One region of the Afipia felis ATCC 53690 genome, then DNA from elsewhere that is predicted to be linked to it. Evidence: riboswitches for the same ligand, from Rfam matches in the RefSeq annotation. Region 1 holds a riboswitch; the other holds the start of a gene.
What was found. Region 1 has a riboswitch for glycine ahead of HMPREF9697_RS09295 (D-amino acid dehydrogenase). Riboswitches for the same ligand answer to the same signal wherever they lie in the genome.
Positions count from the first base shown of each region.

Region 2: it holds a riboswitch for glycine, as region 1 does, so the genes downstream of both, gcvT (glycine cleavage system aminomethyltransferase GcvT) here and HMPREF9697_RS09295 (D-amino acid dehydrogenase) in region 1, are expected to answer to the same signal.

Region 1 is NZ_KB375270.1:1,960,335-1,964,896, forward strand. Features, by position in the region: gene HMPREF9697_RS09290 (acetate--CoA ligase family protein) at 1-1,188, shown strand, start outside; gene HMPREF9697_RS09295 (D-amino acid dehydrogenase) at 1,326-2,570, opposite strand; glycine riboswitch at 2,702-2,786, opposite strand; gene HMPREF9697_RS09300 (SRPBCC family protein) at 2,864-3,316, opposite strand; gene HMPREF9697_RS09305 (xanthine dehydrogenase family protein molybdopterin-binding subunit) at 3,329-4,562, opposite strand, start outside.
Region 2 is NZ_KB375270.1:129,538-134,099, reverse strand. Features, by position in the region: gene alaS (alanine--tRNA ligase) at 1-2,198, opposite strand, end outside; glycine riboswitch at 2,398-2,501, shown strand; gene gcvT (glycine cleavage system aminomethyltransferase GcvT) at 2,635-3,783, shown strand; gene gcvH (glycine cleavage system protein GcvH) at 3,792-4,157, shown strand; gene gcvP (aminomethyl-transferring glycine dehydrogenase) at 4,225-4,562, shown strand, end outside.

The sequences.
Region 1 (4,562 bases):
GACGCCGCCATTGCGCATGGCTTGGAGCTCCCAGCGTTCAGCGACACAACGGTCGAAACGCTGACGCGCATCATCCCAAGCTTCGGTTCCTCGGCCAATCCGGCAGACGTCACAGCATCCGTCTTCAACGACGCTGCCATCCTGACGAAAGCTATCCAGGCTATTCTGGATGATCCCTGCATTCACCAGCTTTGCTTGCTGTTGGCCTCCGTACCCGATCCCATCGCCACTCAGATCGCTGAGGTTGTGATTGCGGCGGCAGCTGGCAGTCCCAAACCCATTCTTATCGGCTGGTCGCTCAAACGCCGGCGCGCGGAGAACGCCTACGCCCTGTTCGAGGCGGCAGGCATTCCGATATTCCAAACGCCCGGTCGTACCGCACGCGCCGCTGCGGGCTTGGCCCGATACGCCGCCATGAAAGCGTCGTACCGGCCGATGTCCGGCGCAATTCAACACCATGCACTGGCTCCGCAATTAAAGGGAGAAACGACACTTGACGAGCAAGCAAGCAAACGTCTGCTCGCATCGTATGGTGTACACACGCCTCGAGAAGTTCTGGTGCAACTCGATCAGGATCTGGCAGAGCGTATCGCCGGCCTGACCTATCCGATGGTGGTGAAAATCGTCTCGGAAGATATCCCACACAAAACCGAAGCGGGAGGTGTCATCCTCAATCTTCCCGATCGTCAGGCGGTCGAACTTGCAGCCGCCCGCGTCGTGGCAAATGCTAAAAATTATAAACCCACTGCAAAAATCAGCGGTGTGCTCGTTTCCGAAATGATTGGCGATGCCAGCGAAATGATCATCGGGGCCGTCAATGACGAAGCGTTCGGGCCGGTGATTGTTGTCGGGTTCGGCGGAATATTTGCAGAGGTTCTGAAGGACACAACTTACAGGATTGCGCCATGCGACCCGGCGACTGCCCGGCAGATGCTCGAAGAACTGCAGGGCTACGCTATTCTTAACGGCGCCCGCGGAAAACCGATGGCTGATGTGGATGCCCTGGTATCCGCAATCGTCGCAGCCTCAAATCTCGTTTGGGATCTGCGAGATCAGATCAAGGAGATGGACATCAATCCCCTCCTTGTTCGACCTAAGGGCCAAGGGGTGCTGGCTGCCGACGCGCTTATCGTTCCTATCGAACAGAAAGCGAAAACCCTCGACATAATCGCAACGCCAGCAATCTGAAGAATGCGGGACAATACCACTGCGAGGGAAACGCTTATGTCGATCCGGACGCTATAAGCGACCACTCAATGCCGACTTCGTACTTCCCATCTGCACCAAAAGCTGACATTCGCGTTGAGACACCCGATGCCACATCGTCAGCAGCTATTACCCCGTGCCGATTCTTCGACAAGTGTTGACGCCATTTGTGCGGTTGCGGCCGACAGAGTCCAGCCTAGATGCCCGTGCCCGGTATTATAAAAAATGCCAGGCGTGCGGCTTTTCCGGACAGTCGGCATCATATCGGGCAGCATGGGGCGCAATCCAGCCCACGGTATGACCCGGCGCGTGCTCATTCCGGGAAACAAACGGCGAGACCAGTCAACCAGCGGCTTCACCCGATCCGACCGAATATCGAGATTGAAGCCATTAAACTCCGCCGTGCCGGCAACGCGGAAGCGATCGGCACCAAGTCGACTGGTCACGATCTTCGCCGCATCGTCGAGCAGGCTGACCTGTGGTGCGGATTCCTGGCTCTGCGCATCATCCAGACAGACCGTGATCGAATAACCTTTCACCGGGTAAACATTCACACGATCACCAGCCATGCGGGCGATTTGGCGACTCCCCACGCCAGCGCAGACGATGACGCGGTCAAACTCCAGATTTTCAACTCGGCCTATTTCGGAATCGGGCTGAACCGCAAGAATGGCCGTCACCTTGCCGGCGCGACTCTGCAAATCGGTCACCGCAGCCTGATTGATAAAGGTTGCGCCCCGGCGCTGGCAGGAATGCGCGAGCCCCGACGTAAATTTGTGAATGTCCCCGGTCGCATCGGACGGCGTATAGAAACCGCCGTGGAAATCCCTCTTTAACGTCGGCTCGATGTGCTGGATCTCTTCATTCGTAACTGCCCGGCGTTCGAGCCCACTCTCGTTCAGAATCTTGTTCACCTGTTCCGCACGGCTGAAGCCGGCTGCGTCATGATAGAAATGGAGAATCCCGCGCTTCTCAAGATTGAAGTCTATCTTCTCCCGCTCAGCGATATCGAATAAATGCACCCGGGCCTCGAGCGCGAGCCGAACCGTCGCCGCTGTATTGTCACGATACTTAGGGATCGCGGCAACGAACTCACCAAGCCAGGAATATTTGTGCCAGGATGGCCGCAAATTCATGAGAAGCGGGGCGTTCTGCTTGAACATCCATTTCATGCCCTTGGCGACTGTCTCCCAGCTATTCCAGACCTCAGCATTACTTGCGGATAATTGCCCGCCGTTTGCGTAAGACGTTTCCATCGCTGCGTAAGGCTGTCGGTCGATCACCGTCACAGAATGCCCACGCGTCAACAATGCGTCAGCAGTCGTGACGCCTGTAATTCCCGAGCCAATAATTGCAATTTTCATAGTGCAGATCCCACGTTGATAGGCGATCGACCGTCGATCGCTTCGCCCCATCTGTCGCGGGTACCTGAGAGTTTTGCCGGACGAATCCGGTTATCCCCTTCGGTGGGCGTAAAACGCCTCTCTCCAGATTGTCCAACTGCACGGTCCTTGTGCCTGAGAGTTTATTGGGGGTTGCTCCTTCGACGTCGCTTGCGCGAGCTCTCCCGAACAGTTTTTGGACATTTATGATTAGATATCTTTCAAAGACAGCAGTCCGTTATCAATCCTCCTCTGCAAGATGCACCACAGGCAAACTAAACCGCGGAGTTCTCGGTGACCACCGAAGCGAACTTCGCAAAAAATTCTCCGGCCAATTTCTTTGCCGTGGCATCGATCAGGCGGCCGCCGAGCTGAGCAAGCTTCCCGCCGACATCTGCCTTGGCCTCATATGCGAGATGCGTTCCATCCGGATGATCGGACAGTGAAACTTTTGCATTCCCCTTCGCAAAGCCAGCCGCTCCGCCCTGTCCCTCACCCGTTATCGTATAGCCAATCAGCGGACTGATATCGCTGAGCGTCACCTTGCCGCTGAACGATGCTTTGATCGGACCGATCTTGAGCGTCGACTTGGCCGACATCTCATTGTCGGACACTTTTAGAAGTTCAGTACAACCCGGAATGCATTGGGCCAGAACGGATGGATCGTTCAATGCGCTCCAGACCGTTTCGCGCGACGCGCAGATGATCTCTTCTCCGCCCAGATTCATTCCATTCTCCTGTTACAACGATGCCGACCGAGTTTTGCTTTCATCCCCGCGCGAGTTGATCAGAGCCCATAGTTTCGGCGGGGTAATCGGCAGGTCTTTCGGCTCGACGTCAAAATCTCTCAAGGCGTCGGCAATAGCATTGCCGATAACACCTGCGACCGGTGCGATCGCATCCTCTCCTGCTCCCTTGAAGCCGAGCGGATTGCGCGTCGTTCTCGTGAGATCGAGGGCAAACGCCCGGACGTGCCGGAAATCCGTTGCCGTCGGCATCAGATAGTCGGCAAGTGAACCGGTCATGAGTTGCGCGCGATCGTCGTAGACAAGCTGCTCCAGAAATACGCCGCCTAGTCCCTGGACGATCGCACCGATCTTCTGGCCATGAACGATCATCGGATTGACCATGCGGCCAACATCTTCCATGGCCACGTAGTCGAGGACTTCGACATGGCCCGTAGCGATATCCACGGCAACGTGAGCCGCATGCGTTCCGTAGCCAAATGGCTTGTTTTTCGTGCCGAAAGTTCCCTCGGATTCAACGCTATTACCGGCAAGACGAACGATCTCGGCAAGCGACAGCATTCTGTCGCCATCGCGAATGAAGCCGTCTTCATAAGCAACATGATCCGGCGCGACAGACCAGGCTTCGGCAGCAATGGATTTGATCTTTGCGATCAAATGGCCTGCCGCATCGGCGATGGCGTTACCACCCATGATGATGGAGCGCGAATGAAAGGAGCCGAATCCTTCATCCAGCAGTGTCGTTGACCCGTGCAGGACCTTGATCCGCTCCATCGGAATGCGCAGTTCGTCCGCACAAATCTGAGCGAGCGCCGTCTCGATACCCTGGCCCAACGCGCAGGAGCCGATGAAAACCGTCACATTTCCGTTCGGCTCAATGCGAATCCTCGCATTTTCCTTCGGGCCGGCACCGCTGCTGTCGACAAAACAGGAGATACCAAGACCATGATAGCGACCGTCGTTTTCCTTGCCGCGGATCGCATCCTTGTCTTTCCAACCAATTGCCTGAGCACAATCGTTCAGCAATTTGAGATAGTCGCCATGATCGTAGGATGCCGGTCCTTCGTAAGGAACAAGCTGACCAATATCGAATGGAAGCTCGTCAGAACGGATCAGGTTGGTCTGACGAAACGCCAATGGGTCGATGTTCAGGCGCTTCGCAACCATGTCAAACAGCCGCTCGCGGAAGAACGTCGATTCAAACCGGCCCGGCCCGCGATAGCTGCCC
Region 2 (4,562 bases), 1.8 Mb from region 1:
AGCGTTGTCTTCAATTCAGCTGCCGCCAACTTCGCGGTCTGGATGCTGTGATTGGCTGCATTGCGCGCGGCACGCCCAGTCAACGCCTCGATACGGCGCACGCCGGAGGCAACCGCGCTCTCACCGGTGATCGAGACGAGACCGATATCGCCGGTGCGCTTCACATGCGTGCCGCCGCACAGCTCGACCGACCAGCCGAGCGTGTTGCCGCTGCCGTGCCCCATCGAGACGACGCGTACTTCGTCACCGTATTTCTCGCCGAACAGCGCACGCGCGCCCGAACTGCGGGCATCCTCGATGCCCATCAGCCGCGTCGCAACCTCGCCGTTCTCCAGCACGATGTCGTTGGCGATATCCTCGATGCGACGCAATTCATCCGCCGTGATCGGCTTGGTATGCGCGAAGTCGAAACGCAGCCGCTCCGGCGATACCAGCGAACCGCGTTGGGCGATGTGATCGCCGAGCACCTGACGCAACGCCTCATGCAAAAGATGCGTCGCGGAATGGTTGGCGCGGATCGCACCACGACGCGCGTGATCGACTTCGAGCTGCAGCGCGGCGCCCTTCTTCAAGGTGCCTTGCTCGAGCTGGCCGACATGGACAAACAGATCGCCCGCCTTCTTCTGCGTGTCGGTGACGCGGAAGCGCACGCCGCCGTCGCCGGTCAGGAGGCCGATGTCGCCGACCTGACCGCCAGATTCGCCGTAGAACGGCGTCTGGTTCAGCACCACGGAAGCGCTATCCCCTGCCTTCAGGCTGTCAACGCTCGCGCCATCCTTGACGAGCGCCGTCACCACACCCTCGGCGATCTCGGTGTCGTAGCCAAGGAATTCCGTCGCGCCGAGTTCCTCGCGCAGCGGAAACCAGATCTTCTCGGCGGCCGTATCACCCGAGCCCGCCCAGGATGCGCGCGCCTTTGCCTTCTGACGCTCCATCGCGTCGGTGAAAGACGCAAGGTCGACACCGATGCCGCGGTTGCGCAGCGCGTCCTGCGTGAGATCGAGCGGGAAGCCATAAGTATCGTACAGCGTGAACGCCGTCTCGCCGTCGAACATGTCGCCCTTGTGCAGCGACGCGCTCTTTTCATCGAGGATGGCAAGGCCGCGATCCAGCGTCTTGCGGAAGCGGGTCTCTTCGAGCTTCAGCGTTTCCTCGATCAGCGCCTCGGCGCGCACGAGTTCGGGGTAGGCCTGCCCCATCTCACGCACCAGTGCCCAGACGAGGCGATGCATCAGCGGGTCTTTCGCGCCCAGCAACTGCGCATGGCGCATCGCGCGGCGCATGATCCGGCGCAGCACGTAGCCGCGCCCCTCGTTCGACGGCAGCACGCCGTCGGCGATCAAGAACGATGACGCACGCAGGTGATCCGCGATCACGCGCAACGAAGGCGCCATCGGTCCATGCGGATCGGCGCCCGTCAATTCGGAGATGGCACGGATCAGTGCTACGAACAGGTCAATCTCGTAATTGTCGTGCTTGCCCTGCAGCACAGCGGCCACACGCTCGAGTCCCATGCCCGTGTCGATCGACGGATGCGGCAGCGGGTTGCGATTGCCCGGCGCGATCTGATCGAACTGCATGAAGACGAGATTCCAGATCTCGATGAAGCGGTCGCCGTCTTCATCCGGCGATCCCGGAGGGCCGCCCGGCACCTTGTCGCCATGGTCGAAGAAGATTTCCGAGCACGGACCGCACGGGCCAGTGTCGCCCATCTGCCAGAAGTTATCGGAAGTCCCGATGCGGATAATCTTCGATTCCGGCAGGCCCGCGATCTTCTTCCAGAGATCGAACGCCTCGTCGTCCTCGGCGTAAACCGTCACCAGGAGACGATCCTTGGGAAGCGCGAAATCCTTGGTGATCAGCGTCCACGCCAGTTCGATCGCACGGTCCTTGAAGTAGTTGCCGAACGAGAAGTTGCCCAGCATCTCGAAGAAGGTGTGGTGGCGAGCGGTGTAGCCGACATTGTCGAGGTCGTTGTGCTTGCCGCCGGCACGGACGCATTTCTGCGAGGTGGTGGCGCGCTGGTAGGGGCGCTTCTCAAGACCCGTAAACACGTTCTTGAACTGCACCATGCCCGCATTGGTGAACATCAATGTCGGGTCGTTGCGGGGAACCAGTGGCGAGGACGGGACGATCTCGTGCCCGTTTTTCGCGAAAAAATTGAGAAACCCAGACCTGATCTCGTTAACGCCGCTCATAACCGTCCAATCGACCTTGCGAATCCGTGCCGGACCATGCCGGGTAAAATGCAGATTTTCCACGCCGCTTTTAGACGGGGGATACCGCCCTTGTCCACAAAACGGGCGAAACCCGAACCAATGTCATTTAACGCATGTATGGGGGGATGCCGTTGCGTTGACAGCCCAGGAATCCCATGTTTTGCTGTGCAATATAACGACCCGTCACACCGGGAGAGATCGGCCGCTTTGAACTGAAAGCCGGCCGGCGCCGAAGGAGCAACCGCCCCGGAAACTCTCAGGCAAAAGGACCGTGTGAGGGACGATACATCTGGAAAGAGATACGGCCGGAAACGGTGCGGTATCCGCCGACGGGATAATACTCTCAGGCACAGCGACAGGTGGGGCTTCGGCAGGTTTTCGGGACGCCCGTCCCGGCAAACCCACAGGAGCACCGATGTCCGAGCCAGCCACCTTTTCCTCTCTGAAACGCGTCCCTCTTCATGCCCTGCATCTAAGCTGTGGCGGCAAGGTGGTGCCGTTCGCGGGCTATGAGATGCCGGTGCAGTACGCCGCCGGCGTGCTCAAGGAGCATCTCCACACTCGTACCTCCGCCGGCTTGTTCGATGTCTCGCATATGGGCCAGATCAGGCTCCGGCCGAAATCAGGCCGGGTCGAGGACGCAGCAGCAGCGCTGGAGCGTCTCGTTCCGCAGGACATCCTCGGCATCGCACCGGGTCGTCAGCGCTACGCGTTGTTCACCAATAACGAAGGCGGCATCCTCGACGACCTGATGGTCGCGAATTTCGGCGACGAGCTTTTTCTGGTCGTCAACGCCGCGTGCAAGGCCGACGACGAGGCGCATTTGCGCGCCCACCTCGCCCGTGATTGCGAGATCATCCCCCTGCCCGACCGCGCGCTGATTGCCCTGCAGGGCCCGAAGGCGGTGGATGTGCTGACCAAATTCGATACCGGCATCGCCACGATGCGGTTCATGGACAGCGGACCGCGTACGCTGCTCGACATCCCATGCTTCGTCTCGCGCTCCGGTTATACCGGCGAGGACGGTTTCGAGATCTCGGTCCCGGCGTCCGACGCCGAACGTCTGGTAACGACGCTGCTCGCTGACGCCGCAGTACTTCCCATTGGTCTCGGTGCGCGCGACAGCCTGCGGCTGGAAGCCGGGCTTTGCCTCTACGGGCATGACATCGACACCACCACAACGCCGGTCGAGGCTGCGCTCGAATGGTCGATCCAGAAAGCCCGTCGCAAGGGCGGCGCGCGCGAGGGCGGATTTCCCGGTGCGAACACCATCCTGCGCCAGCTTGAAGAAGGCGCGCCCAGCCGCCGCGTCGGCCTGAAGGCGGAAGGCCGTGCCCCGGTGCGCGAGGGTGCGCCGCTATTCGCCGATGCATCCTCCACCAACAAGATCGGCCGAGTGACCTCCGGCGGCTTCGGCCCGAGCGTCAACGGCCCCGTAGCGATGGGCTATGTGCCCACGCCGCTCGCCACACCCGGCACCGGACTGTTCACCGACCTGCGCGGCCAGCGCTTGCCGATGCATGTCGCAAAACTGCCTTTCGTCGCTCCCACCTATCAACGCTGAGGAAATCCATGACCACGCTTTTCACGTCCGATCATGAATGGCTCCAGATCGATGGCGATACCGCAACCATCGGCATCACCGACTTCGCACAAAGCCAACTCGGCGACGTGGTGTTCGTCGAACTGCCGAAGGCAGGTCGCAGCCTGAAGAAGGCGGAAACCGCCGCCACTGTCGAAAGCGTGAAGGCCGCATCGGATGTCTATGCGCCGATCTCCGGCGAAGTCGTCGAATCCAACGACGCACTCGCCGCTGATCCGTCGCTTATCAACTCCGACCCACAGGGCAAGGCGTGGTTTTTCAAGCTGAAGCTTGCCGACAAGAGCGAACTGGACGGGCTGATGGATGAAGCAGCCTACAAGGCGCAGACCGAGTGATCCTTTTCGCCATGCCGGGACAAACCCGGTATGGCGAGACCAGACAGATTTCCTTCGAGGATGTCACATGACGATGCATCGCCCAGCGAACGAACCCGCCACCACCTTCGGCCGCCGCCATATCGGTCCCTCGCCGCGCGATATCGAGGCTATGCTGGAGACCGCCGGCGCATCGAGCCTTGATGCGCTGATCAGCGAAACGCTGCCCGCCGACATTCGCCTCAATCGTTTGCTCGATCTTCCACCCGCATTGAGCGAAGCCGATGCTCTCGCCCATATGCGCGAACTCGCCGCACAAAACCGGATATTCACCTCACTGATCGGACAAGGCTATTCCGGGACGCAACTGCCCACGGTGATCCTGCGCAACATTCTCGAGAACCCGGCCTGGTACACGGCCTACAC